DNA from 2 places in the Lysinibacillus sp. GW821-FHT14F06 genome. Region 1 is predicted to be linked to the other one. Evidence: riboswitches for the same ligand, from Rfam matches in the RefSeq annotation. Region 1 holds a riboswitch; the other holds the start of a gene.

What was found. Region 1 has a riboswitch for lysine ahead of AC1RNS_RS05610 (transporter substrate-binding domain-containing protein). Riboswitches for the same ligand answer to the same signal wherever they lie in the genome.
Positions count from the first base shown of each region.
Region 2: linked by a shared signal. The riboswitch ahead of AC1RNS_RS22215 (amino acid permease) and the one ahead of AC1RNS_RS05610 (transporter substrate-binding domain-containing protein) in region 1 are both predicted to bind lysine.

Region 1 is NZ_JBXAPF010000004.1:123,837-139,182, forward strand. Features, by position in the region: gene murG (undecaprenyldiphospho-muramoylpentapeptide beta-N-acetylglucosaminyltransferase) at 252-1,328, shown strand; gene AC1RNS_RS05580 (GNAT family N-acetyltransferase) at 1,438-1,986, opposite strand; gene AC1RNS_RS05585 (diguanylate cyclase domain-containing protein) at 2,538-4,565, shown strand; gene AC1RNS_RS05590 (response regulator transcription factor) at 4,687-5,361, shown strand; gene AC1RNS_RS05595 (sensor histidine kinase) at 5,358-6,743, shown strand; gene AC1RNS_RS05600 (2-oxoglutarate dehydrogenase E1 component) at 6,976-9,798, shown strand; gene odhB (2-oxoglutarate dehydrogenase complex dihydrolipoyllysine-residue succinyltransferase) at 9,889-11,124, shown strand; lysine riboswitch at 11,521-11,707, shown strand; gene AC1RNS_RS05610 (transporter substrate-binding domain-containing protein) at 11,826-12,692, shown strand; gene AC1RNS_RS05615 (amino acid ABC transporter permease) at 12,882-13,607, shown strand; gene AC1RNS_RS05620 (amino acid ABC transporter ATP-binding protein) at 13,620-14,351, shown strand; gene AC1RNS_RS05625 (DUF6501 family protein) at 14,646-14,843, shown strand; gene AC1RNS_RS05630 (toxic anion resistance protein) at 14,910-15,346, opposite strand, start outside.
Region 2 is NZ_JBXAPF010000035.1:34,945-50,290, reverse strand. Features, by position in the region: gene AC1RNS_RS22235 (winged helix-turn-helix transcriptional regulator) at 1-318, shown strand, start outside; gene AC1RNS_RS22230 (nitric oxide synthase oxygenase) at 515-1,561, shown strand; gene AC1RNS_RS22225 (hypothetical protein) at 1,810-2,352, shown strand; gene AC1RNS_RS22220 (CynX/NimT family MFS transporter) at 2,416-3,624, opposite strand; lysine riboswitch at 3,804-3,980, shown strand; gene AC1RNS_RS22215 (amino acid permease) at 4,064-5,527, shown strand; gene AC1RNS_RS22210 (response regulator transcription factor) at 5,712-6,404, shown strand; gene AC1RNS_RS22205 (sensor histidine kinase) at 6,409-7,344, shown strand; gene AC1RNS_RS22200 (ABC transporter ATP-binding protein) at 7,481-8,404, shown strand; gene AC1RNS_RS22195 (ABC transporter permease) at 8,397-9,086, shown strand; gene AC1RNS_RS22190 (Nramp family divalent metal transporter) at 9,160-10,425, opposite strand; gene AC1RNS_RS22185 (winged helix-turn-helix domain-containing protein) at 10,662-13,211, shown strand; gene AC1RNS_RS22180 (winged helix-turn-helix domain-containing protein) at 13,239-15,346, shown strand, end outside.

The sequences.
Region 1 (15,346 bases):
ACATATCTAAGCTGCTTGATCGGGTAATTGGTATTTCTTCTTTGCATTAAATACTTTTAATGAAAGAGTGTTATTACGTCAATTCAGTAAAAGGAATACTGTAGGAAAGCCAAATACAGCCTATTCCAATAATGAAAAGCTGGAAAGTTAAAAGCTTCATCTATATCTTTTTATCTGCATATAGTAAAATAAAAGACTGTAAACACTAAGTAGTGATGCTACTATGGCTTTTTAGGAATAGGAGAATTTAAGTGAAACAACAAACAATCATTTTAACCGGTGGAGGGACAGCTGGTCATGTATCACTCAATCAGGCGATACTCCCTTCTTTACAAGAACTAGGTTATGATGTCCACTATATTGGCTCAGAGCAGGGCATTGAAAAGGAATTAATAGGCGAAGCATTTCCTAGCGTTCCGTTTTACGGAATTTCAAGTGGGAAATTGCGTCGTTATTTTTCGATGAAGAATTTTACTGATCCGTTTAAAGTGCTTGCTGGATTGATGCAAGCTTTTCGTATTATCAAAAAAGTGAAACCGCAAGTGATCTTTTCAAAGGGTGGATTTGTATCTGTCCCTGTAGTGATGGCTGCGAAACTTGCAGGCGTTCCAGTGGTTATTCATGAGTCGGATGTGACACCAGGGTTGGCCAATAAAATTGCCTTGCCATTTGCCTCACATATCTTTACCATTTTTGAAGAGACATTACAGCATCTTCCAAAGGAAAAGGCAACTTGCACAGGATCTATCATTCGCCAAGAATTATTTATGGGAGAGAGGGCAAAGGGATTATCGCTTTGCAGCTTTACAACATTAAAACCCGTTTTACTTGTGATGGGGGGGAGCTTAGGCTCAGTTGTCTTAAATGATGCATTGCGTCAAAATTTACCAGAGCTTTTAAAGCAATTTCAAATTATACATTTGTGTGGTAAGAGCAATTTTGACAAGGAACTAACATCTATGCCAGGGTATAAGCAATTTGAATATGTAACAACGGAGTTACCGGATTTATTGCATGCGGCAGACTTTATCGTCTCACGTGCAGGCTCTAATTCTATATTCGAATTTTTAGCTCTTCATAAGCCGATGTTATTGGTGCCGTTATCTGCACAAAAGAGCCGCGGTGATCAAATCTTAAATGCAAATTTATTTAAAAGGCAAGGCTATGCAGAAGTTTTAGAAGAGGAAGAACTTACAAAGGAATCCTTTAAAAAATCAGTACATGTATTGACTAAGCATAAAGAGGACATGGTAACAACCATGAAAAAAACACAAAGACCAAAAACACCAAAAGAAATGGCAGAATTAATCTTACAATATAAAAAGTAGTCTTTTAACAGACATAACCTATTCAATTAATTACCACTAAAAAAGCTATGTGCCAGTCAATATGACAGAACACATAGCTTATTTTATAGAAGAAATTAATTTATTGAGTTTACATCGCTTGTTCTTCGCCCTCTAGCATTTCGTTAGCTGTTGTCAGATAGAACAAGTCTTTTGGGATTTTATATAAATTAAATTGCGCTTTACCACTGTTAACCTGTGATAATAATGTAGGGTGACTTTCATTTGCACTCACGACATAAGGTAACTTTAAAGCTGCACGTTGAGATTTTTTATTTTCAACACGTATACGGAGAAAAACTGTATGGAAATTATAGTCAAAAAATAATTCGTTTAAAAATAGCATCTTTGCTTTTTGGTTATAACCTTTGCCTTGATAAGGGAGCCCAATCCATGTTCCTAAAAAGCCTGCACCTTGCTCAACATCATGAATGCTAATGGTGCCGATTGGTTGACCCCAATCATCAGTAATGGTCCTAGAAATAGCGAATCCCTTCGCTTCTTCTTCAATCAGTTGTTTTGTCATAAACCAGTATTCATCAGCAGATGTGGCTTTTTGACGAACAAATGGGAAAACAGAAGGGTGTGATAATAGCTCATAAAGCTCTGTACATTCATGTAGGTCTCGATGTTTAAGCATACGAAACGCCTCCTTTACTAGGGTAGTTAAAACAATTCCGTTGAAACATAAAGAAGAAAACTAAAATTCGTACTGGAATTAAAACCCAAAGATCTAGACGTTATAACTATGATATCCATAATTTCCCGCTGTCTTACTGATTTTCGACCATACCGAAAAAAGGCTAGTTTTTTTAATATAATATAACATTCCTACTGTTTAATGCAATCATTTTACTCGCTAAAACAAAAATTAAGTTTAATAGTCAGTTAATTCTGAAAAAGTAAATTATGCTATAAATACTTAATTTTGTATGAAAAATTTTTAGGAATATTAAGTCTATCATATCAATTTTTACTAAAGTATAATAGTCTTCCTATTTCTTTTGCATTATTTAATTTCTTGAAAAGAGGTAAACTATCAAAAAATACCCTAAAAAGGATATAATAACTGTAATTCAAACGAAGTATTTCATTCAAAATATGTTATAATAGTATTATTGATTTTTTTGTATAAATAAACATTAATATAATAATTCTTTTTCAACTTTAACGACTTATGGGGGTGACAGCATGGAGTATCTTTTAAGCGAAGAATTATTTAATGAATTATTTATTGGCAAGGATTTTGTCTTTCTTATGAAAAAGGTAGGAGACGATTATCAATATATTCGCTTAAATCAAGCAGCTCAAGCTTTGTTATCAGATAAGGCGATTGGGAAAATGCTTTCTACCGTTACCTCAAGTCGCAATTTTTCAATAATTCAGGAATATTATTGTCAAGCCATTATGAAACATGCTCAAATCGATTATGTGGATTATGCTTATTATAAATCGGAGATTCGAAAATATGAGACATCTGTTCGTCCGCTTAAATACAAGGATGAGAACTATATTTTAGCCATCACAAAAGAGATTCTCTATGACCGTAATATTGAGGATAAGTTTTTATTTATGCGCTCAATGTTTGACCATGCCTTTTTCTCAACTGTCATTTTATCTGCAGAAGGGACTGTTTATGAAGTAAATTCGAGCTTCATGGAAGATTTCGGATTAGATAACGACGCGGTAAAACAGAAATTGCTTATTGATTTACCAATTGTCCCTAAAGATGAGATAAAAAATATTCAAACTTATCTACAAAGAGCAGCAATGGGCGAAAATATTGGAGAAAAACTTATCAAGCTTCATACATTGGAGAAAAAAGAGCGCATTTATTTAATATCTCTTTCTCCGGTGATGCAAGGAGATAATTCATTTGCGATTTTTCTTATTATGAAAGATTTCACACAATTTACGGAGCAAAAAGCAGAATTACGTTCAAAATCACATGGATTAGAAGTTTTTAAGGCTGCTTTGAACTCTGCAACAGCCATTGCAATATGGGATGTTGATGGCATAATAAATGAAGTAAATGATCTATTTTTAAATGCGTCAGGCTTCACGGCGGAGGAGCTTATTGGTCAACCTTATAAGTTAATCGAACCTAGTTACCATACTGAGGATTTATTGCATCTAATTAATAAAACGCTTGGAGCGGGGAATATCTGGCGAGGTGAGCTGTGCTACCGTACAAAATATCATGCAGATTATTGGGTAGAAGCAGCGATTGTTCCGTTAAAAAATGAATTTGGCAAGACAGAGCAATATTTATCCATTAACTATGATATTACGGACAAGAAAAGAATGTTAACGGAATTAAAAAATATTGAACGCACATTCCGTCTTATAACTGAAAATACAAATGACTTAATCATTATAACTAACGAGGATGGTATTATTATTTATGCTTCGCCGTCCTATAGGATTTTCTTAGGCTATGAAAATGTAGATTTACAGGGTCAGTTTTACAGTGATATTGTCGACGAGGAAAGTAAAATGGCATGGCAAACATTTTTAAATAATTATTCTGGACAAACGGATACACAATTTGAGCTATTACTCAAGGCAAAGGATGGTACACCTGTTTGGACAGAAGGAAACGTAACCGTTGTGCATGATCCTGAACGTGAAAAAGTTTCTCAAATTATGATGGTATCTCGTGAAATTACGCATCGAAAAGAGCGGGAGAACGATTTATTATATTTAGCCTACCATGATACGTTAACACAACTGCCCAATCGACGTTATTTATTAAAGGAGTTTCCAAAGTTACTAGCAGAAGCTCAAAATGCGAATAATTGTTTGGCGATGCTTTATATTGATGGGGATGATTTTAAGGATGTAAATGATAAATATGGTCATGACACCGGCGATGACTTTATCCAAAAGTTTGGGCAAGTTCTAATCAACTCTGTCAGAAGTCATGATTTAGTGATTCGTATTGGCGGCGATGAATTTATTGTCATACTTACGGGATTAACCAAAGAAAATGAAAAGCGGAAGGCACAAATGATGCATATTATTCAGCGCATTCGAGATGAACTAAAAAAAGGTTGGATTATCGAAAATAATTACTTTGCTCCGACTGCTTCGATAGGTGTAGCGTATTACCCCGATCATGGGAAAAATTTAGACGAATTACTAGATTTAGCGGATCAAGCTCTCTATAAAGCGAAGGAATTTGGAAAAAATAAACTTTATATTACGGAAGCTCATTGAAAAAAGTCTGTACAAACAAGTATTTGCTTGTGGTACAGACTTTTTATTTGATGTTATGCTATAACAGTGTTAAGAAGGAGACACCTCCTTATAAGTGATTATGGAATAGAAGGTGAAAGTAATGCCTAAAAAAATACTTTTAGTAGAAGATGAAAAGCATATCGCTCGCTTTGTAGAACTGGAATTAAAGCATGAGGGCTATGAAGTCTTGGTTGCTTTTGATGGTCGTGAAGGACTCGCCTATGCTGCATCTGAAAATTTTGATGTTCTCTTATTAGATGTAATGCTTCCAGGTATCAATGGCATTGAAATATGTCGCAGGGTACGCACACAGTCAAATGTACCGATTATTTTGTTAACTGCGCGAGATGCAGTGATGGACCGCGTAGCGGGCTTAGATGCAGGAGCCGATGACTATATTGTCAAACCTTTTGCCATTGAAGAGCTACTAGCTAGAATTCGAACGATATTACGTCGTGCTATGCCAGAGGAAAAAAATAGTGGGACATTACAATTCCGTGATATTGAAATCGATTTGGCTGCTTATGAAGTCTATGTTCAAGGAATAAAGCTGGATTTAACAAAAACAGAATTTGATTTACTGAAGCTTTTAATTGAACATAAAAACAAAGTTTGTACAAGAGAGCTTATTCTAACTTCTGTCTGGGGATATGATACAGATATTGAGACAAATGTGGTTGATGTATATATCAGACATTTGCGAACAAAACTACCAGGTGAGATGAATGCCTATATAGAAACCGTACGTGGGGTTGGGTATGTGATGCGTGAATGAAATCATTGAAAAAACACCTAGTGAATCAAACATTACAAAGAAAATGGATGCTCACATCAAGTGCTGTTATCTTCTTTAGCTATGCAATTATATGTATGGTTGTTTATATTTCCTTACATACATGGCTTTTAAATGATGAGGAAAGTAAAGTTACACGCACAAGCTATGATTTAGTATCTTTTTTAGAGTCGCAAGGACCAAATCTTACAATACAGCAAATTCAACAAAACACGGGACTTTTAAATTCCATTGTAGATCGTGATCAAACTGTCCGACTATTTAATATGGATAATATTGAGATATTTAGTATTAATGATACTACTCCAGCTGCACCGCTGACAACTTTACGTGAAATTAATGAGATGACGATTGATAAAAAAGATGTCTTTGTCATCAATGAACCGATTCGACTCGGCTTCTTCCAGGGATATATCCAGGTGATTCATCCATTGTCAGGGTTCCAATCATTAATGCATTATTTATTGACAGCCATGCTAATAGCTGGACTAGGAGCATTAGTGCTGTCTGTTTCGATTGGCTATTATTTAGCCAACTATTTGATGAAACCACTGCAAGAATTACGATCTTCTATGAAAATGGTGATGGATAAGGGATTTAACGAGCCAATAAAATTAACTTACACGTCTCATGATGAAATAGGTGATCTATTAAAAATGTATAATGCGATGATGAATGAGCTGCAAATTTCATTTACCCAGCAGCAACAATTTGTTGCAGATGCATCCCATGAGCTGCGAACACCTATTCAGGCTATTGAAGGGCATCTCTCATTGTTGAAAAGATGGGGAAAGAATGATCCAGAAATTCTTGAGGAATCTATTAATACATCATTAACAGAAATTGCACGGATGCGTAAAATGATTGAGGAATTATTAGAGCTTGCACGTCGGGAAGAAAAAGACAGTAGGAGTGAGGCTAATGCGGTAGAAGTGATTGAAAGTGTAATGGAGGAAATGGAGCATCTTCATCCAGAAGCACGAATTATGCTGTCTAAAAATGAAGAAATTGGTCTATTATTTATAACAGAAAATGCGCTTAGTCAAATTGTTCGTAATCTAGTAGAGAACGCTATTCGTTATTGTGAAAAAATACCGGAGATTCAAATCTCTCTTTCAACCGCTGGAAATGAGGTGCTTTTAAAAATAGAAGATAATGGAATTGGGATAGCGCAGGAAAATATACCTTTTATTTTCGATCGATTTTATCGGATTGATGAAGCTAGAAATCGTCAAAAAGGAGGTACAGGCTTAGGTCTTAGTATCACAAAAATGTTACTTGAAAAATATAATGGTTCTGTGGAAGTCAAGAGCGAGATCAATATTGGAACCGTTTTCTTCATTAAATTCCCGCTAAAATATTAAGGAAAATTCACGCTTTATTAAATTATTTTAGCCTTTGCGAAAAAAATTGCTTAATTTCCTAAAAAGAGTTGTATTTTTTGTGAAGAGTAGTAAGATTGAGATGGAAAAAACGTTCTTTAATATATGGATAAGTTGTGTCAAACATCCTTTAAAAGAACGGAAAAATATTATATAATTAATTGTAATTTAATTAATGGAACTGCCGAAAGGCAAAATTTGGAGGTCATTTTTCATGTCGAACAACGTTACAACTGTAAGTTCTCCATGGTCAGCTTTCTCTGGTCCTAACCTAGGATATGTGATGGAGCAATACGACTTATTCTTACAGTCTCCTGAAGAAGTAGAACCGGAGTTAGTATTATTATTCCAACAATTTGGTGCACCAGTAGTAGTAGAAGGTGAAGTGGCGGTAGCTAATAGCACAGCGGCTCCTGCTGGCGATTACAAAAAAGTATTAGCAGCTGTGAAATTAGCAGATGCAATCCGTACGCAAGGTCATTTAGCAGCAGATATTTACCCTTTGAAAAACCGTGAACTACAAACAGCTCAAATTGAAGAAAGCGCGTTCAATCTAAGCGCTGCAGATTTAGCTGAAATTCCTGCAGCTATCTTCTTCAAAGATGTGCCAGCAAACGTGAAAAATGGTAAGGATGCAATTGATTACTTAAAATCTGTTTATACAGATAAAGTGGCATTTGAATATAATCACGTCGTAGCAACAGAAGAACGTGATTGGATTCAAGCTCAAATTGAAGCAGGTTCATTTAAACAAGCATTATCTTCTGATGAGAAAAAAGCATTATTAGATCGCTTAACACGTGTTGAAAATTTTGAGAAGTTTATTCATAAAACTTTCGTTGGTCAAAAGCGTTTCTCTGGTGAAGGTTTAGATACTCAAATCGTTTTATTTGATGAAATTTTAAAAACAGCAGAAGCTAATAGCGTAGAAAAAGTGCGTATTGGCATGGCACACCGTGGTCGTTTAAATGTATTAACACATATTTTAAACAAACCGTATGACATGATGTTCTCTGATTTTGCACATGTTTCCAACGAATTATTTTTGCCTGAGGATGGCCGACTTGATATTACGAAAGGTTGGACAGGTGATGTAAAATACCATATGGGTGCTTCTTACAATCGTGAATCTGGTATGAATGTTAAACTCGCTTACAACCCTTCACACTTAGAAGTTGGAAATCCAGTTGTTTTAGGTTCTGCTCGTGCGGCTCAAGATGATACGTCTAAGCCAGGGCAAGCAATTCATAACCGTACAAAAGGATTAGGTATCCTTGTACACGGCGACGCTGCATTCCCAGGTCAAGGAATTGTAACAGAGGTACTTAACTTTGCGAAAACAGAAGGGTTCACAACTGGAGGTACAATTCACATCATTGCTAACAATATGATTGGATTTACAACTGAGCAGCAAGATTCTCGTTCATCTGTGTATTCTTCAGACCCAGCAAAAGGCTATGAAGTACCAGTTGTCCATGTGAATGCAGATAGTCCTGAGGCTGTATCATTAGTTGGTCGTTTTGCAGCCAGCTACCGTCAAAAATTCGGTAAAGATATTGTCGTTGACTTAATTGGTTACCGTCGTCATGGTCACAATGAAACAGATGATCCAACTGTAACAAACCCTGAGACATATAAATTAGTAGCTAAACATGAAACTGTTCGTGCTTTATATGGCGCACAATTAGTAGCAGAGGGAGTTGTTTCTGCAGATGATGTAGCAGCATTAGATACAGCAATTTATGCAGAAATGCAAGCTTCTTATGATCATGTTAAAGAAATGGCTGCTAAAGATGAGCACAAACATTTAGAAATGCCAGAAGAATTAAAAATAGAGTTCCCACAAATTGATACAGCAGTTGGTGCGGAACGTCTAGAAAAAATAAATGAAGAGCTTTTAGTGTTTGAAGAGAATTTCGAGCCACAGAAAAAACTTGGTAAGATTTTAGAAAAACGTCGTGAATCATTTGCTTCTGCAAAAATTGACTGGGGTCATGCTGAAACATTAGCTTATGCTACAATCATTCAAGATGGCACACCAGTTCGTTTTACAGGACAGGATGCACAACGTGGTACGTTCTCACAACGTCACTTAGTGTTACACGATAAAAACAATGGTAATGTATTTACACCACTTCACCATATTTCAGGTGCAAATGCATCATTCACAGTACACAACTCTCCACTTACAGAAGCTGGGGTAGTAGGCTTTGAATATGGGTATAATTTAGAAAATGGTAATATATTGTCGGTTTGGGAAGCTCAATTCGGTGATTTTGCTAACATGGCACAAGTTATGTTCGATAACTTTATTTCAGGTGCACGTGCTAAATGGGGTCAAAAATCCGGTTTAGTAATTCTTTTACCACATGGTTATGAAGGTCAAGGTCCAGAGCACTCTTCAAGCCGTATGGAACGTTATTTACAAATGTCAGCAGAAAATAACTGGTTCGTAGCAAACTGTTCAAACGCAGGTAACTACTACCACTTATTACGTCGTCAAGCAGCATTGTTAGGTACTGAAGGCGTTCGTCCACTTGTGGTAGTATCACCTAAGTACTTACTTCGTCACCCATTAGCTGCAGCGAATGCTGAGCAATTAGCAAATGGTTCATTCCAAGAAGTAATTGAACAACCAGGTCTAGGGGCAAAATCAGACGCAGTAGAGCGCATTGTACTAGGTACAGGTAAAGTCATGATTGATATAGCTGATCACGTAAAAGATGGTGAAGGCTTCGATCACTTACACATTATTCGTGTAGAACAACTTTACCCATTCCCAAAAGAGCAAGTTGCTGGTATTATTGCTAAGTATCCGAATGTTAAAGAAGTAGTATGGGTACAGGAAGAACCGAAAAACCAAGGTACATGGAATTATGCATTAGAAACATTATATGAACTTTCAGAAGGTAAAAAGCTTCGTTATGTAGGTCGTCCTGCAATGAGCTCAACTTCAGAAGGTGATGCTGATTCTCATAAAGCTGCTCAAGCCGCAGTTGTAGAAGAAGCGGTTGCTGAGCCTGTTAAGGTTAAATAATCACATATTAATTTTTGAAGCCGGGCTGCTTGCTTAGGCGGGTGGCCCTTCTATGTGCATTATGCACGTTAATTAAAGGAGGAAATGAAAGTGGCTGAAATTAAAGTCCCTGAATTAGCAGAATCGATTACAGAAGGAAGTATCGCACAGTGGGTAAAAAAAGTGGGCGATCGCGTTGAGAAAGGTGAATTCATCGTTGAACTTGAAACAGATAAAGTAAACGCTGAAATCATTTCAGAAGAAGCAGGTGTCTTAACTCAGATTTTAGCTGAGGAAGGCGATACTGTACTTGTTGGTCAAGTTATCGCAGTTGTAGAAGCAGGCGAAGGTGCAGCAGCAACGCCAGCTCCGGCAGCACCAGCTGAAGCAACACCAGCGCAAGCTGCACCTGCCCCAGTTGCAGTAGTTCCTGTTGTGGAAGAAACTTCTGGTGAGCGTGTAATAGCATCTCCAGCAGCACGTAAACTTGCTCGCGAAAAAGGTATTGATCTTGCTGCTGTATCTCCAGTAGACCCACAAGGTCGTGTACGTGTCCAAGACGTGGCAGCTCATGGGACAGCTCCAGTAGCAGCACCACAAGTAGCACAAGCTCCAGTAGCACCAAAAGCGGTAGCAGCTGTAGATGAATCACGTGTAACTGTAGAAAAAATGAGTCGCCGTCGCCAAACAATTGCGAAACGTTTACTTGAAGTAAAACAATCTACTGCAATGTTAACTACATTTAACGAAGTTGATATGACGAATGTTATGGCTTTACGTTCTCGTAAAAAAGACCAATTCTTCGAGTCTACAGGCTCTAAACTTGGTTTCATGTCATTCTTCACAAAAGCAGTAGTAGCGGCACTTAAAAAATACCCATATGTAAACGCACAAATCGTTGGTGATGAAATTCACTTAAACAACTTCTTTGATATCGGCGTAGCTGTATCTACAGAAGAAGGTTTAGTCGTGCCAGTTGTACGTGACGCTGACCGTAAAAACTTTGCTGAAATTGAAGATTCAATTGCAGACCTAGCGAAAAAAGCTCGTGACAAAAAATTAGGTTTAGCAGATCTTCAAGGTGGCTCATTCACAATTACAAACGGTGGAGTTTTCGGCTCATTAATGTCTACGCCTATCATGAATGGTACACAAGCTGCTATCCTAGGCATGCACTCTATCAAAAAACGTCCTGTTGAAGTAAATGGTGAAGTAGAAATTCGCCCAATGATGTATCTAGCTCTTTCTTATGACCACCGTATTATCGATGGTAAAGATTCTGTAGGCTTCCTTAAAACAGTTAAAGAATTACTTGAAAACCCAGAAGATTTATTATTAAATTCTTAATTTCCAAAGCCCTGCGATTTGCAGGGCTTTTTCTTTTGTATGGAGGATAGAAAGTGGAAGAGACGGATAGAACGGCCGAATTTCCTGATAGAAAAACCAAAGTGAGAGAGGGAATCCTCAAAGTGATAGATAGAAACATCGTAGGGATAAAAACCATTGTGCTTATAAGTTACTTTTAGATTACTATTATTGCTGTTAATAGTAATCATTTGTGATTTTTTTCACTGAAGCTTCAATATATTTACTAACTATGCAAAAGTAAATAATGGATTTAAGATAGATAAAACCCTAATATTGTCATTAATCAGAAAAATGATAAAATTATCTTGACGAATAAGTTAGTTTTATAGTAGTATCTAATTATCAATTAAATAAACAAACCTCACATTCATTCTGTTGTGAGGTAGAGGCGCGGTATTTATTAGTTCATTGTTGAGTAAAAGCAAGCGAAGACGCAATGGAGAAGGAAATATCGCCGAAGTATAAAAGGAGCTCGTACTTTTATACTGGGTCTGCAGTGAATAAGTGCAGGACTGTCCTAGTAATTTGCTTTCCACATTTACTAGGTTGTGCTATCTCAGAAACATGGAAATTATAGTGAGGATTTGGGCAACTGTCAATTAAAGGTAAGACCTAAGTTCAAAGCTTAGGTCTTTTTTAGTACAGTTGTCTTATTTTTTTACAGAAAAGGGGAGTTTTTCATGAAAAGAAAATGGTTGTTAGTAATGATCTCTATCATGACGGCAATTGTGCTAGCTGCTTGTGGTGCTGGCGACAATAAGGATTCGGGTAAGTCTGGAGATGCTGGTGCTGATACAGGTGGATCAGAAGATGGCGGGCAATTCCGTATTGGGATGGAAGCAGGTTATCCTCCTTTCAACTGGACACAGCAAAATGATGAAAATGGCGCAGTGAAAATTGCAGATAATGCTGAGTATGCAGGTGGCTATGATGTACAAATGGCGAAAAAAATTGCTGAGGGTTTAGGCAAAGAATTAGTGATTGTAAAAATGGAATGGGATGGTTTAGTGCCAGCACTTCAATCCAATAAAATTGATGCTATTATTGCGGGGATGTCTCCTACTGAAGAACGTAAGCAGACGATTGATTTTACTGAAAACTATTATACTTCTGATTTTGTAATGGTTATTAAAAAAGGTAGTAAATATGAAAAAGCAAAATCAATCCAGGATTTCTCTGGTGCTAAAATTACTTCACAATTAAACACTTCAAACTACAATGTAATTGACCAAATCAAAGATGTACAAAAGCAAACGGCTATGGAGAACTTCCCAACAATGCGTGTAGCTTTAGAGGCAGGCAAAATTGATGGCTATGTAGCAGAACGTCCTGAAGGTATTTCAGCAGCAGCAGCTAATGATAAATTCACATATGTAGCGTTTGAAAAAGGCTTTGATACAGATCCTTCTAACACATCCATCGCAGTTGGTTTACGTAAAAATGATGCAAATCTTGACAAAATCAATGAAATTTTAAAAGGAATTTCAGAAGATGATCGTCAAACAATCATGGAAGAAGCGATTCAGCAACAACCAGCAGCACAATAACAAGAATGCACGGACTATTCGCTAGTCCGTGCAATGTCATTTCATCATTATTCAAGTAGAACCTCTCTGAATAATGATAATGTCTTAGCTAAACATTTCATAAATTGGTAGAACAAGCGTGTTTATTATGGTAGTTAGCTAGGATCATAAAGAAGAAACAAGCAACACAACGTTGTTAGGAGGAACATCATGAGTCTTGAGTGGATTATCTCTATTGTAGAGAACAACTGGCAAATGTTTTTACGAGGTGCGTATTATACCTTATTGATTTCGAGTATTAGTACAATTATTGGTGCATTTATCGGATTTTTCATCGGGATTATGCATACCATTCCGGTTCGTAAAAAAGGTGTAAAGTTCTACAGTTTAAAGCTGATTAATTTTATACTAACATGCTATGTTGAATTTTTCCGTGGTACACCAATGATTGTACAAGCAATGGTAGTCTTTTACGGATTAGATATAGCATTTGGTATTGACATGCATTTTATTACAGCAGGTATTTTAGTAGTTTCTCTAAACACAGGTGCTTATATGGCCGAAATTGTGCGTGGTGGAATTGTTTCTATTGATAAAGGTCAATATGAGGCAGCTTCAGCCATCGGTATGAATCATTTCCAAATCATGCTGCATGTTGTATTACCACAGGTTGCACGAAATGTTTTACCTGCAACAGGGAACCAATTAATAATGAATATTAAGGATACTGCTGTTTTAAATGTTATCGGTGTAACGGAATTATTCTTCCAAACAAAATCAATTGCAGGGAATAACTTCCGCTACTTTGAATCATTCTTTGTAGCTTGTGTTCTTTACTTTATTATGACATTTACGGCATCACGAATTTTACTATATGTTGAAAAACGACTTGATGGACCAGATGCCTATCAAAAAGAACAGAAAGAAGCGATATAGGGGGACGCACAAATGACAGTCATTAAAATCAAGCATTTAAGTAAATCATTTGGTCGTAACCAAGTGTTAAAGGATGTCAATTTTCAAGTAGAGAAGGGGGAGGTAGTTTGCTTAATCGGCTCCTCTGGATCTGGTAAATCAACATTACTTCGTTGCATCAATTTATTGGAAACGCCAAGCGGTGGACAGATTATCTACAAAGGTGAAAATATTCTGGATGACAAACATAACATTCAAAAATATCGTACACATTTAGGTATGGTTTTCCAGCAGTTTAATTTATTTAACAACCATAATGTATTGAACAATTGTACAGTTGGTCAAATAAAAGTATTAAAGCGTTCAAAATCAGAAGCTGAAAAAACAGCTTTAGAATATTTAAAAATTGTTGGTATGGATCAATATGTAAATGCGAAGCCAAGACAGCTATCTGGCGGACAAAAACAGCGTGTGGCTATCGCGCGTGCACTATCGATGAGTCCAGATGTAATGCTGTTTGATGAGCCGACATCTGCGCTCGATCCAGAAATGGTAGGGGAAGTATTAAAGGTTATGCGTCAGCTTGCAGATGCAGGAAATACGATGTTAATCGTGACACATGAAATGGAGTTTGCAAAAGAAGTAGCAGATCGGGTCGTATTTATGGATAAAGGCGTAATTGTAGAAGAGGGACCACCTTCTCAGGTTTTAGTAACACCTCAGCATGAAAGAACGAAAGAATTTTTAAAGCGTACTTTAAAATAAAGTTCATATAGGAATGAAAAAAGGTGAGTCCAATAATTGGGCTCACTTATTTTCTAGAATTCCATTCTGCATATAAAATAAAGCAAATTGCAAATGCTACGGCAATGATAAAAAACCATTGCGGTACACCACCAAAGCTCATATTAACACCTCAAAGTAAAAATTAATGATAAAGACGGTTGTTTATCAAGAAAATATGGTCTTCTATGGTTTTTTTCTCCACAAAAGATCTAAAATATTATAAAATAAGCAGTAGACATTAGCTTCATGCTAGTAAAGAGAGGTAGAGAGATTATGTTACACTTAAAATGGAAAGATGCGCCAACACTTCGCACAGTTACATGCAAGCATACAAATGCATCTAAATATTTAGTATCCAATGTATTGACGGTTGGAAAAAATTATGAAGTTAAAAATGAAACAGAAGAGTTCATCTTTATAATCGATAATACTGGTAATATTGGTGGCTACTATAAAGACTATTTTGAATAAGTTTCACAAGAGTAGGGTGGTTCAGGGGATTTCTGAACCACCCTTTGTTTCATGAAATAGATGGAACTAGTCTTTCTTATAACCCTTTAATTCAGCGACATCCTGTAGATGCTGTTTTTCTTGCTCTGTAGCTGTATGAAGAGCAAAGACATCCTGAATAGCCGTTTTGAGCTCTTGCTGGGTTTCTCTAAATTTTGAAACTTGCTGTTCGAAAGAGGGGCTCGTAAAGCGATCGTGTGTACGAGACAAACGTTCCTCTAGCTGTGCATAGTGTTGATCCATATTCATCGATAACATCATGGCCAGCTGATTTTTCCAAAGCGGTATAAGGGTAACAATTGAAAATTCAATTTTTTCTGCAAGTGTTTGGTTTGCTTGCTGAATCATACGTATTTGGGGTGCAGTTTGCAAGGCAACTTGTTGTGAAACTTGTAAGTCATAAATCCGTTGATCTAGACGCTCGATTTGAGCGGCTAAGTCATTAAGCTGTTGGACTGCAAGAG
Region 2 (15,346 bases), on a different contig from region 1:
TGTTTAATACTCTTTTTCTTGAGCCAAAAATCAGTAAGGACAAAAGAGTTTTATGAAGTAATACCTGGAATTACACAAAAAGTATTAACAGATCAATTGAAACAATTAGAAAGAGATGGACTTGTACAAAGAGAAGTATTTAAAGAAGTACCTCCAAAAGTGGAATACAGCTTAACTGATTTAGGAAGATCTTTTGTACCAGTTTTAAATACAATGTGTGAATTCGGTAATAAGTATGCACGTATAAAAGGTATAGAGAAAGATCAACAAATTTATTGTAATACGTTCCTTAGTTCTCAAAACGAAAAGAAATTGTAATTGTTACTTGCTCCTAAATTATTGCTTTGCTATATTTTGATAAATATAGCTTTTTTATATCTTATGAAATTACATAACAGCCTCTAAAATTTGAACAAACTATTTCATATATGCAATATGTATGTTTTTTCTATAGATATTTTCATGGTGCTACCCGATTTGTTCCTCTAATATGAGGGTAGGTGGAGGAATCGACATGAATATACAGGAAATACAACAGTTCTTAAATCTATATCAGGTAGAGCAAAATGAATCTGAATTATGGTTAGAAAATAGATTACAACAGATTAGAAGTGCAGGAGAATACAGTCCAACAACAGACGAACTAATTTTTGGTGCACGGGTGGCATGGCGTAATAGCAACAAATGTATTGGTCGCCTGTTTTGGCAGTCATTACATGTAGTTGACGCACGTGATGTTTTAGAGGAACAGGACATTTTTCAAAAGCTACTAGAGCATATTGATTATGCAACAAATAGAGGGAAAATTCGTCCAACTATAACCGTGTTTGCCTCAGATCGAGTACGGATATGGAATCATCAGCTAATTCGTTATGCAGGCTATGAAACGGAAACAGGAGTTATTGGTGATTCAAATTCAATCGCATTTACAAAAGTATGTGAATCATTAGGCTGGAAAGGTCAGCGAACACCATTTGATGTGTTACCACTTGTCGTACAGGTTGATGGGCGTGCTCCGCAGTTGTTTGCAATTCCTGCAGAATATATTTTAGAGGTGCCAATTCGTCATCCAGAGTCAGTAGGTGTGGAGAAATTAGGGTTGAAATGGTATGCCGTACCTATTATTTCAAGCATGCGTTTTCAAATGGCAGGTATTGATTTTCAAGCAGCTCCGTTCAATGGCTGGTACATGGGGACAGAAATCGGCGCACGTAATTTAGCAGATTATGATCGCTATAATATGCTGCCAGCTATTGCAGAGATATTTAATCTTGATACAAGTAAGCAAATCTCGCTTTGGCGAGACCGTGCATTAGTGGAGCTCAATATTGCTGTCCTTCATTCTTTTAAAGAAGATGGAGTAAGCATTGTGGATCATCATACAGCTGCACAACAGTTTAAACTGTTTGAAGAAGCAGAGGAATCGGTAGGACGAGAACTGACAGGCAACTGGATATGGTTAATACCGCCGCTTTCGCCTGCAACGACTCATATATTTCATAAACCTTATATAAATATTTATCATACACCAAATTATTTTTATCAAAAGCCATGCTATTAACTGTAAAGGAGCTGTTTAATATCCCAACAGCTCCTGAAGGGTTTTACGGAGATCTCCATTAATTCCACTATCCACAACTATGGCCTCTTTTAGTTTCCCATATTATTCATGCAGTCAAAAGTATCAGCAATGATGCATGTTTATCAATAAAATACTGTTCTAAAATGCCTCTCTTAGTACCTATATACAATCGCAATAATCCCATTTACACTAAATCTATCTTGTTTTTAGGAGAGGAGTAATCCAATATGTTGAACCAGCATATCCCGAATATTCCATGGCAACAATTGACGACACCTTTTGGTAGAGGAGCGGCTATCCCACAGCTGATTGAACAGGAGCAATATCAACAGCTTGCTGAATTAATTGAGCATCAAGGTACACTATGGCAGGTAACGCCATGGGTTTTGCTTATCCTTTTAAAAAAGCTTGCTAGCAAAAATACGGAGGATATTTCATTACAAGAAATAGAGCTTTATTTAGCTGTAGCTCAAGCGATTACTGAGGATTATCTAGACTCAGCACATACTGTTCAAACTATGCAGGAGCTACTAGATGTCAAATATTTATGGACAGCAGACGAGGAGGATGATGAGCTGGAGTGGGAGGAGGAAACGCCAAGGGGTTATGAGCAGCAAGCTTTTTTAGGTTATTATTATTTTAGTCATTTACTCCTACAAGAGGCTCTTCCTATTTTTACTGCTATCAATGCTCATAACAAAGAAGCAGCGGAAGATCTTGATGAACTGCTAACCTTACTAAAACAGCATCGTACACAATCTGATAAATAAAAAAGTATGGGAACAGAAATTAAGCAGATGGGAAACAAGACTAGTTTTCCCATCTGCTTTTATTTAATGGACATATTCATCTTTAGAGGCTCTAAATGAACATAAAAAGAGTATTGCAGTTACAACGACAAAGAGCCAACCTGCAATATTCCAGCCACCAAATAAATCATGCAGGTAGCCAAAAAGAATAGGACCAATTGCAGCAAATAAATAGCCTAGTGATTGTGCAAAGCCTGATAAATCAGCTGCTTCAAAGGCTGTGCGAGTGCGGAGTGTGAAGAACATCATGGCTAAGGCAAATGAAGCTCCGCCTGCTAAGCCTAATAGAATCATCCAAAGCACCCCAAGGCTTGTCCACTCCATAACAACGCCAACAAAGCCTACTAAATAAAATGCTGTAAACATTAATACAAGGGGTCGCTGAGACGTCATTTTACTAGCGATAATTGGCACAGCTAAAGCCATTGGAACTTGTGAAAATTGCATGATGGAGAACATCCAGCCTGCACGATCAGCAGCTAAACCTTGTGATATGTAAATTTCAGGAATCCATGCTGCAGTTGTATAAAATAATAATGATTGTAATCCCATAGCACCTGTTACTGCCCAGGTAACAGGGGATTTCCATAAAGGTATACGTTCTTTCGTTTTCTTAACAGCGGGCTCAGGCTTATTAAACTTTAATTGTGGAATCCAAATTAAAATGGTTAACACAACTAAAATAAGTGCAATAGCCAGAGCTCCTTGCCAGCCAAGAGATGATTGGGCAATAGGGTAGCTAATTCCAGCACCGAGTCCAGCTGTTAAATTCATGGACATTGTAAAAAAGGCCATAAGTAAACCTACGTGATAAGGAAATTTTAATTTAAGTAATCCTGGAATAAGTACATTTCCAAATGCTATAGCAACACCAATTAGCATAGTTCCAAACACGAGCAAACTTGTTGTTCCTAGAGAGCGCAGTACAATCCCTAATGCTAAAAGAATAGTTGACAAAAATAATGTTAGTTCAAGACCTAATTTACGTGCAACAACTGGTGCAAATGGCGATATAACCGCAAAAGCTAGTAGTGGAATCGTAGTTAGAAATCCAGCTAATACATTTGATATACCTAAATCTTCTCGTATAAAAGAAATAATAGGTCCCACAACTGTTAATGGCATTCGTAATGTTGAGGCAATACAAATAACGCCGATGACTAATAATAAAGTAGCTCCCCTCCAGCTAATTTTCCGGCTAGGATAACTAGTGGAATCTTCATTTGTTGTCAAAATTAATCCCCCCTTGTTTACATTCAATTATAATTGAACCACTATATTACTTTATCACATTATTTGAAATAGTAGAATATTCATAAAATATGGAACTTTACTCATCGTATTGAAATGTAAAATGTCTTATGTTAAAATTGTACACATCATAAATTTAATAATTATATGCCTCATGTTTGTATTGAGGTAGAGGTCGCGGTATTTATGAGTATGCTAATGGAAATGACAAGCATTGACGAGATTAGCTGAAAGGAAATACTGCCGAAGTGTGAGGGGACTTGAAAACCTCATGCTGGGGCTGTCTCCGAAAGGAACAGAACTGTCACGTTTGAACAACGTGTTGAGCTATCATTTAGAAAAAACTGAGGATTAACTTAGCCATCACAGCGTTCATGTGATGGTATTTTTTTGCCTCTTATATTAGGAAGGAAGCTATATCGTGAGTGAAATAAAAGTGAATCAGCTCGGTCATAAAGTGCCGAAGCTGAAAAAAGAATTAAAAAGCCGTCATATTACAATGATTTCTTTAGGTGGTACAATTGGTACAGGGCTATTTTTAGCCAGTGGCGGTGCTATTGCACAGGCAGGTCCTGGTGGTGCATTACTAGCCTATGCCCTAATCGGTGTTATGGTGTACTTTTTAATGACAAGCTTAGGGGAAATGGCAGCCTATATGCCATCTTCAGGCTCATTTAGTACGTATGCTACGAAATTTGTTGACCCAGCTTTGGGCTTTGCATTGGGCTGGAACTATTGGTATAACTGGGCAATCACGATTGCTGCTGAAATTGCGGCTGTATCATTAATTATGAAATATTGGTTCCCAGATAGCTCATCTGCATTATGGACAGTATTATTTATTGCTGTTGTATTAACCTTTAATTTATTATCTGTAAAAAGCTATGGGGAAAGTGAATATTGGTTTGCCATGATTAAGGTGGTAACTGTGATTGTGTTCATTATTATCAGCTTATTAATGATTTTTGGTATTTTAGGTGGACAGGCACCTGTAGGCTTTACAAATTTCTTTATTAGTGATGGACCGTTTCATGGGGGTTTCCTTGCTACATTTGGTATTTTCCTTGCAGCAGGATTTTCATTCCAAGGAACAGAGCTTCTTGGGATTACAGCTGGTGAAACGGATGACCCTGGAAAAAATATTCCGAAAGCAGTAAAATCGGTGTTCTGGCGTATTCTATTGTTTTATATTTTAGCGATTGGTGCGATAGGCATGTTGATTCCATTCACAGATGAGCGTTTACTATCAGAAGATATCGCTGTATCGCCATTTACACTAGTGTTTGATCGCTTAGGCATTGCCTTTGCAGCTTCCTTAATGAATGCCATTATTTTAACAGCCATGCTATCAGCTGGAAATTCAGGACTATATGCATCATCCCGTATGCTATGGCAATTAGCAGTAGACGGACATGCACCAAAATTTTTCACCAAATTAAGCCGTCGTGGTATTCCAATCTATGCCTTAATAGTGACATTAGCTGTAGGCTGCCTTGCATTTTTAGCATCATTTTTTGGTGATGGGGTTGTCTATATTTGGCTTTTAAATGCCTCTGGAATGTCTGGTTTCATAGCTTGGCTTGGCATTGCATTTAGTCATTATCGATTCCGCCGGGCTTTCGAAGCGCAGGGCTTGAATCAGCAATTGCTGCCATATAAAGCAAGGCTATATCCTTTTGGTCCGCTTTTCGCCTTTACGGTTTGTATGATTGTTGTTATTGGACAAAATTATACGGCCTTTATGGGGGATAAAATTGATTGGTATGGAATACTCGTTTCTTATATTGGTATCCCACTGTTTTTACTGCTATGGTTTGGATACAAAATCAAATATAAAACAAAAATGCTTCCGCTAAAAGAATGCGATTTAAGAGTAGAGGATTAAAAATAGAGCTGTTCTATAAGCCATTGAATGATGGTTATGGGACAGCTTTTATATTTTTTAAAATGATAAACGAAAAAAATGATTTATGGTAAATTATATATAATTGCTTCGACCTTAATATCGTGTTTTTTTAAGTAGTGACAGTAATATCATATAGATTAAACTTAAAGAGAGGTACATAAAGGTGCAAAAACGTATTTTACTAGTAGAAGATGATGAAGCCATTAGGGAAATGGTAGAAAGTTATTTAACAATGGAGGGATTCCTTGTTACTTCAGCAGTGAATGGAGAAGAGGCATTACAAAATTGTTTAAATAAACCCTTTGATTTAGTGATTTTAGATATTATGATACCGAAACTAAATGGATTAGAAGTTTTAAAGATAATACGAGAGCAGGCATCACTGCCAATTATCATTATGTCTGCGAAGGATAGCGATGTAGATAAAGCATTAGGGCTAGGATTAGGTGCAGATGATTATATTGCAAAGCCATTTTCAATGTTGGAATTTTCAGCACGTGTCAAGGCTGCTATTCGAAGAGCAACAAAATACGCCAATCAAGTAGAGGATAAGAAAGACATATTAGAGATAGATAACCTATTAATCGATCTTGTTAACTTTTCCGTAGAGAAGAGCGGACAACAAGTAAAGCTTACATCAAAGGAATTTGCCATCTTAAAACTATTCGTGACAAACCGTAATCGAGTATTTACAAAACAGCAAATTTATCAATTAATTTGGAATGACGCATACTATGGAGATGACAATATTATTAATGTACATATAAGAAGATTACGTGAAAAAATGGAAGACGATCCATCCAACCCTCAGTATATTAAAACGCTTTGGGGAATTGGCTATAAATTTGAAGGATAAGCAGATGATTATATTTCTATTATTGATTATTGTATTACTCATAGGAATTATTATGTTTCAAGTGAAAGCAAAAAAACAACAAGGCGCTACTATTCGGTACATGCACAGAAAACTGCAAGCAGTCATTAACGAAGAAACAAGTGAAAAAATTTTAGTACCGACAGCTAATCAAGAAATACAGCAGCTACTGATTGTGTTGAATGCATTGTTGGATCACAATCAAAAAGTGCTGGCAACACATCGGAAAATGGAAAGCTCTATGAAAAAGATGCTGGCGAATATTTCGCATGATCTTAAAACGCCATTAACCGTTGTCCTAGGCTATACTGAAATGCTACAGCTTAATCACTCAATTAGTGTGGAGGAGAGGCAGCGATTAGTAACTGGTGTCCATTCGAAGACATTGGAAGTATTAAAAATTATCCATACATTTTTTGACCTAGCCAAGTTGGAGGCTGGAGATACCGATTATCCAATGACAAAAATCAATATAAGTGAAATTTGTCGGAAAAATATTTTATCATTTTACGATATGGTTACATCCATGGGGTTAGAGATAGAGATTGAAATACCAGAGACACCAATATATGCGTTAGGTAATGAAGAGGCATTAGATAGGGCTTTGAATAATTTATTGTCAAATGCTATTGCTTATGGGGCAGGAGGCAATGTGATTGGAATGTCCGTAAGAAATGATGATAAAAGTATTCATATTGATGTATGGGATAGAGGTAAGGGAATAGATGAATATCATATTGATAATGTCTTTGAAAGAATGTATACGCTTGAAGATTCCAGAAATAAATCCTTTCAGGGCAGTGGTCTTGGCTTAACGATTACCAAACGTCTTGTAGAAATAATGGATGGCTCTATTCAGCTTTCCAGTATCCCATACGAAAAGACAATCTTTACAATAACGTTAAAAAGAATGATGTACTAAAAATAGAGGGCTTGTAGAGCTTTAAATGCTTTACAGGTCTTTCTTCTGTACTTAAGAAATTTGTAAGAATCAATTAATAAATTAGAGAGCTTCATTTTTTATAATAAATTTAGCTACATTTGAGGGAGAGATTAACATGACATATATTGTGAAAACAAATCAACTTACCAAAGTGTTTGACGGAAAAGAAGTGGTTTCTGCTGTCAATATGCATGTGAGGAAGGGAGAGATTTATGGCTTTTTAGGTCCCAATGGTGCCGGAAAGACAACTGTTATGAAAATGCTAACGAACCTAACAAAGCCAACGAGCGGAGATATTGAGATCTTTGGTGAAAAATTAACAGACCGATCATACGAAGTGCTAAAAAGGTTGGGGACGATTATTGAATATCCAATTTTCTATGAAGATTTGACAGCAAAGGAAACCCTAGAATTACACTGCGAATATATGGGCTATTATGATAAGAAAGAAATTAGTCATGTTCTCGATCTAGTGAAACTAACAAATACAGAGGAGAAGCGTGTTAAAGACTTTTCTCTAGGAATGAAACAGCGATTGGGCATTGCACGGGCCATTATTACGAAGCCGGAATTACTTATTTTAGACGAGCCGATTAACGGACTAGATCCAGTGGGCATTAAAGAAATACGAGAGTTATTCAAAATGCTTTGTAAAGAGTATGGCATTACACTTATTGTTTCTAGCCACATCTTAGGGGAAATTGAACAACTAGCTGATACAATAGGCGTTATTAAGAATGGAAGATTAATCACGGAAGTATCAATGGATGCTGTTAATCGTAGTCAGGTAGATTATATTGAAGTGATTGTTAATAATGGGAAAAAGGCTGCCTTTATTATAGAAAGTACATTAAATATTACTAATTTCAAATTAATAGACGACAATTGTATTCGTATATATGATACGACAGCTTCACAAAAGCTACTATCTAAAACATTGATTGAACATGATATTGAAATTGAGGGGATTAGTAAAAAATCAAGCTCATTAGAGGATTATTTCTTAAAGTTGATCAATGGAGGTGTAGTTAGTGCTTAACTTAATGCGTCTAGAGATGAAAAAATTTCATATGGGCTCCTATATAAAACGAGCTATCATCGCAAATTTTGTGATAATAGGGATTATGTTTATGCTTTTATTTATCACAAAAATAGAAGGAGATCCTGGCTTTGAAAATTATCAGACTGTACTTAGTCTTATAGATTCAACTGTAAGAGCGGTATTTATTATCTTTGCTAGTGCATTAATTGCCAAACTTATTATTGGAGAATTTAAATATAAAACAATCACTTTAGCATTTATGTATCCAATAAATAGGAAGAAATTAATTGCTTCAAAGTTGGCTATTATTGTTCTTTTTACCTTTAGTGCAATTATTGTATCAAATGTTTTTGTGACAGCGGTTTTTTGTGTCATCAGTAGTAATTTCCATTTGCTTTCAGATACCTTAACGATTTCTTTAATAATACAACGAATTCCTGTTGTTATAATGAATGCAATTGCAGCATCATGTATTGCATTAATACCATTGTACTTTGGAATGAGAAAATACTCCATTCCAATAACCATTATCTCATCTATTTTCATTGTATCAGTTGTATCATCTAATACAGGAAACTTCTCTTTAAATGATATTATTTTTATACCAATTGCTTTAGCAATTATCGGTATAAGCGTGGCCTATGCATCGTTTCGAAAAATTGAGAAGATGGATATTTAAGAATCGCACTGAAAGTCTAGGACCACCCATAACGTAAAAGCCAGACGCTATAATCTTTGCGTCTGGCATTTTTTTATCCAAATATCGTTTCCCACAATAAATAAATATTTAAAGCAACGACAATGACAACGACAAACCAACCTAAAATGGTTGTAATACGATGGTTGACTAGGCTCCCCATGATGTCCCGTTTACTTGTAAACATAACAAGAGGGACAAGAGCGAATGCAATACCAAAGGATAAGACAACCTGACTAAGAACTAGAGCATAGGTTGCATTGACACCAGAGGCAATGATTACTAGTGGAGGTAGCATAGTAATCGCTCTACGTAAATAAAGTGGTATTTTTCTACGGATGAAACCTTGCATAACTACATCACCCGCTAAAGTCCCTACAGAGGAACTGGCTAGCCCTGCGATGAGTAAGCCAAGACCAAAGGAAACGGCTGCCATTGGACCGAGAGCATCCTTTAATCCATTGTAAGCTACATCTAAATCTTCCACGATCACGCCTTGTGTGTGAAATACTGCTGCGGCAATAATGAGCATACTCATGTTGATTGCTCCAGCAATAATCATGGCGATAATAATATCAATAAATTCAAAGCGGAAAATGCGTCTTTTTTCATTTTCATTACGACCAATAATACGACTTTGTGTTAACGAAGAATGTAAGTAAATAGCATGAGGCATAACAGTTGCTCCTAAAATACCTGTAGCTAGTATTAAGGAGTCTACCCCATCAAAATGTGGCGTGAACATGCCAAGTGTTACCTCGCCCCAATCTGGCTGTGCTAAAAATGTCTGGAAGGCAAATGCTAGTACGACAATTAAAACCATGCCAGAAATACCTGCCTCAAAGGCTCTGAATCCTCTTCTTTGAAGTTCTAAAATAGCAAATGAACCAACGGCTGTAATTAATGCTGCTGGAAGCATAGGAATATCAAATAGCAAATAAAGACCTAATGCTGCACCTATAAATTCGGCAAGATCAGTAGCAATGATGACTAGTTCTGCCTGAATCCATAGAAAAATGGATGTTTTTTTTGAAAAATGCTCCCGTGCCACCTCTGGTAGATTTTTTCCTGTCGCAATCCCAAGCTTTGCAGATAAGGATTGAATTAACACCGCCATTAAATTGGAAAACGCTATAACCCAAAGTAGTAAGTAACCATATTGCGAGCCCGCAGTAATATTAGTGGCAAAATTGCCAGGATCAATATAGGCAACGGCTGCAATGAAGGCAGGACCAAGAAATGGCAAGAAGCGTCGCCAGCCTTTTATATCTCCATCTAAAACCGCCTCAGCCGACGATTTTGTGACTTGTTTGTAAACCATATTGTTCCCTCGTTTCAAAAAATATCGTAAACGAAATAAAGTTTCCTATAGGAAAATCAGATAATAGTATTCTAACGCTAGGCTTAAAAAATGTGAAGTGGTTTGCCTCAACTTTTATAATATAAGTATGCGCTATTTAAAAGAAGTGATAACGAAGTAAGGAAGTGGAAAAAACAACTAGCAGGAAAATTTAAAAATTTATCGAACTAAAGAATAAGAAGAAGGGGGTTAAAAGGATGGATATGGTATGGGTAAAATCTAAAGTAACAATCCCACGTACAGTACCAAATGCTATCGAGAGAAAGAAATTATTTACGATTCTCGCTAACAACCGAATGAAAAAGTTAACCATTATTCGAGCACCTGCGGGATATGGAAAGACAACACTTCTATGTCAATGGCTTGGGCATATAGATGAATCTGTAGCATGGTTCACTATTGATCGAAATGATAATGAGCCTATACGATTTTTAAAATATTTAATACATACTTTAGCTTTAAGCACATTAAAGGATTTAGAACAGAAATTAAGCAATTTACTAGATGAAATCACCTCTTTTGAGACAGTAGTAGATACACTGTTAAATGAAATGGATGCATGTAAAGAAAATATTCATATTGTTTTTGATAATTTTCAAGTAATCCAACATCCTCAAATTCATCAGATCTTCATCCGCTTAATCGAGTATTTACCAGCCAATGTACGAATATATATTACGACTCGAACTGATTTAGAATTACCACTAGCAGATTGGCGTGTTAAAGGCTGGATGCTCGAAGTGGGAATCGGTCAATTATGTTTTGATTTAGAGGAGCTGCAATATTTTTATTTCAAGTCTTTTTCTAATGATGAGCAGGTTGGCGTTTTAAAGCCTTTGCTAAAGATAACTGAAGGTTGGGTAGCAGGTATCCAGCTAATCAAACTATCAACAGGTGATGTTATAGATAATCTTAGCAGCAAGGATATATTAGCGAAGGCTACTCCATATATCCATGAATTTTTTATGCAAGAGATTCTTAGTTCATTGCCTTCTTCTATACAGGATTTTCTAATTCGAACGTCCATACTAAATCATTTACAGCCGAGTATTTGCATAACTATAACAAATGAATCAGAAGGTTTAGCCACCCTTGTGGATTTAGATAGAAAGGGTGTGTTTATTGAACGCTTACAGTTACATCCGCCCATTTATCGTTATCATACTCTATTTAGGTATGCGCTACAGTATGAACTCAAAAGGCAGTATTCATACGAGATGATTAATTCTATATATTTCGAAGCAGCCACAAATTTATGTGATAGAGGAGATTATGCAGCTGCAATTGAACTTGCCCTAAATGGTGAATTATATGAGCTTGCGCATGAGTGGATTCAGAAATATTTGGTAGAAATATTTGCTGAAGGACATACATTAGCATTTGGACAATGGATACAGATCTTAAGAGATGCTCAGTATCCTGTAGACATTAATATGCTTGTGCTATATATCACTACATTGTTTTCTATGCATGAAATAGAGAAGGCTAATGAAATCATTGAGGAACTGCTTTTTAGACAAGATGCATCTAAATGGATGGATGGCTTTAAGTTTATTGCTGTATCAAAAATCTTCGAAATTATTAATGCCTATGTTACCTATATGAAGGATGGAGATCTTGAAAAAGCTAAAGAAGGTCTACAAACGCGAGTAAATGTGAGAAAGGAAAAGTCATCTCTCTATCATATTTCATTAAAATATAATCAATTTGAGCCAAGAATTTTGCGTACTATTGCAGGCTCAAAGGGTAAATTTTTACCTATCGAAAAGCTGGATGCACTTATTCATGTGTTGTGTGAAAGTGAAATAAAGGAACGAAATATAACCGGTGTTACCTATGGGCTAATGGCAGAAATATTGTATGAAATAAATGATCTAGATCGAGCTACCAAGGAGTTGGAGATAGCCTTACAATATGGTTTACGTTTTCAAGATCCAGGTTTATTTATACCCATGTACCTTTTAAAGGCTCGTATTTATATTACAAAAAAACAATTTGAAGATGCACATTTATTGCTGATAAAAGCTATGAAAGAAACGGATAAGCCTTATTGGATTGGTGTACTGCACATTATGAAAGCACAAGCTTATTTGTCGGAAGGGAATATTTCATATGCACAGCGAGAGTTTTTTAAAGTGACTGATTTTATCAATTATCGAATTGCATCAAGAAATCCATTTTATTTATTAGTTCAGGGTAGAATATTATATGCTAAAAATCAAATAGAGGAAGCGTTGCAAATTGCTATTCGATTGAAAGAGGGAGCAATTCAAGAAAAGCAGGTTGTGACGTTTATTGAAGCGGGATTACTAGAAGCTGCTTGTCATTTTGAGCTGGAAAAAGAGGAGTCTGCTTTAACCATTTTACACGATACCCTTGAACAGGGTGCTTTGTATGGTTATTGTCGTACATTTTTAGAAGAAGAGGTCATATTACCATTGCTTCATAAATACTGGCGTATACGTCAGCATAATAAACGAAATATATTTAATTCAGTACCACTAGCATATGTAAATAAATTATTACAGAAAAACAACTTAGTTTATGAATTTTTGGATAATTTTACCTCCAGAGAAAAGGATGTTTTACAATTACTCGCAGAAGGTGCTTCTAATAATGAGATAGCTCAGCGATTACACCTTACAGAGGGAACCATTCGTGTTTATTTGACAGAGATTTACAGTAAGATAGGCGTGAAATCTCGCATGAAGGCAATTCTATGGGCTAAACAATGGTTAGGCTATTAAAGCTGAAAAGAAGAAGGAGGTTAAAAGATGCCAAATATTTTATTAGCCTCAAAAACAACTATACCTAAAATAAACGAGCAAATTATTGCAAGAGATCGTTTAACAGCCATTTTTCAGCAGGCTGCTTCGAAGCTTATTGTAGTGCAGGCGCCAGCAGGATATGGAAAAACGACTTTGTTAAGTAGCTGGTTTCATCAACTTGATTCAACAGTTGCTTGGTATACAGTTGACCAAACAGATAATGATCCGATTCGTTATTGGAAGTATTTAATTCATTCTATTGGTCATTTCTTACAGCCAGAAGCAACAGCCCGAATTAATTCTATACTACATGCTCAACCACAGTTACCACTAGAATATTTAGTAGATTCTCTATTAAATGAAATATCACTATCTACTGAGAAGATTCACATCATGATTGATGATTATCATCATATTTACAATGCAGCTATTCATCAAACTATGATTCGCCTTATTGATTTCTTACCGGAACACTGCTTTATTTACATGGCAAGTAGATCGACTATTTCATTACCTGTTGCAAAATGGAGATTAAACCACAGCTTGCTTGAAATTGGTGTAGAGCATCTACTTTTTACGTACGAAGAAATGAAGGAATTTTATAAAAAAGTAAATATACAATTGGATTCTAAGGAGTTACAAAGAGTTTTTAATGTAACAGAGGGCTGGGCTACAGGCCTGCAATTAGCAAGATTCCAAAATGTTGGTGACGAACCATTTAGAGAAAGTAATTCTTATGCAGCGCAATATTTAATGAAAGAGGTTTTTACCAAACTTGCTTCTGCTCTCCAAACATTTCTTCTGTATACCTCTCTTTTGGAACAATTAACTCCTGATATATGTAATGTTTTAACGAATCAAACTAATGCTCAACAAATTTTGTTAGAGCTTGAAAAACAAGGGTTATTTATTAGTAGAGTTGAAACGGAAGAACAGGTTTATCGATACCATAATTTGTTAAGGGAAACATTGCGTCAAGAATTGAATTATCGACTTTCTCAGATTGAGATTTTTAATTTATATGAAAAAGCTGCTGTGGCACTATACCGGAATAGGAATTTTTTATCAGCCATAGAGCTTGCGTTAAGTGGTGGGTTATTTACCTATGCTGAGCAATGGATTCATGAACATATTGTAATGTTTCTTTCCTGTGGGCATTCAACATCTTATATAAATTGGATTAATATTTTATTGACGAATGGATATGAAGTACATCCAGAATTGATGGTTATGTACGCCTATACACTTGCTGCATTACACAATCTAGATGATGCATCCCAGATTTTGCTTGAGCTGGAACAAAAGCATGAGATGAATCAGTGGATGGATAAAGCCGCATATGCATCTGCTGTAGATGATTTTTTAGGTGTGAAAGCCTATGTTTCCGTGATGAAAAATGGAGATCTTGCAAAAGGTGCACAATATATTCGGCAAAGGTTGGAGAGAAAACCTATAGGATCAAAATGGGACGCCATTTTTATACAATACAACCAAAAAGAACATGTTCTGTTTCGAACGAATATAGGTTCCAAAGGAAAGCTGCTTTCAGATGAACAGGCGATGTCCTTTTTTGCAAAATTTAGAACAGGTGAATTTAAGGATTTAAGTATGACTGGTTATAGCTATGGAATGCGTGCAGAAAAATTATATGAATGGAATCACTTTGATGAGCTATCAATAGAATTAGAGGAGGCTTTAAGTTCTGGTCATCGATTCCGAGATGCAGGATTATTAGTGCCCATGTACATTTTAAAAAGTAAAATCGCTGCTTTAGAAAATCAGCATATAGTGGCGCAGGCCGTGTTAGATCATGCAATAGAGAATGTAAGTGAACATCATTGGATGAATACAATAAGAGTGATGAAGGTACTTTTATATTTACGCGAAAATAATATTGACCAAGCAGAACAGGAGCTAGCCAAAATAAAAGATAATGCCGATATGAATTCTCCATTCTATTCGCTCGTAAAAGCTAGATATTTATTTATGAAGGGGCACCTCCTAGAAGCGCAGCAACTTATTATACAGGTGCAATTACAGGCAGAGCAACAAGGGCAGCTATCCACTCTTATTGAAGCAATAATCTTATCAGCCTTATGCTTGGCAGAGCTAGG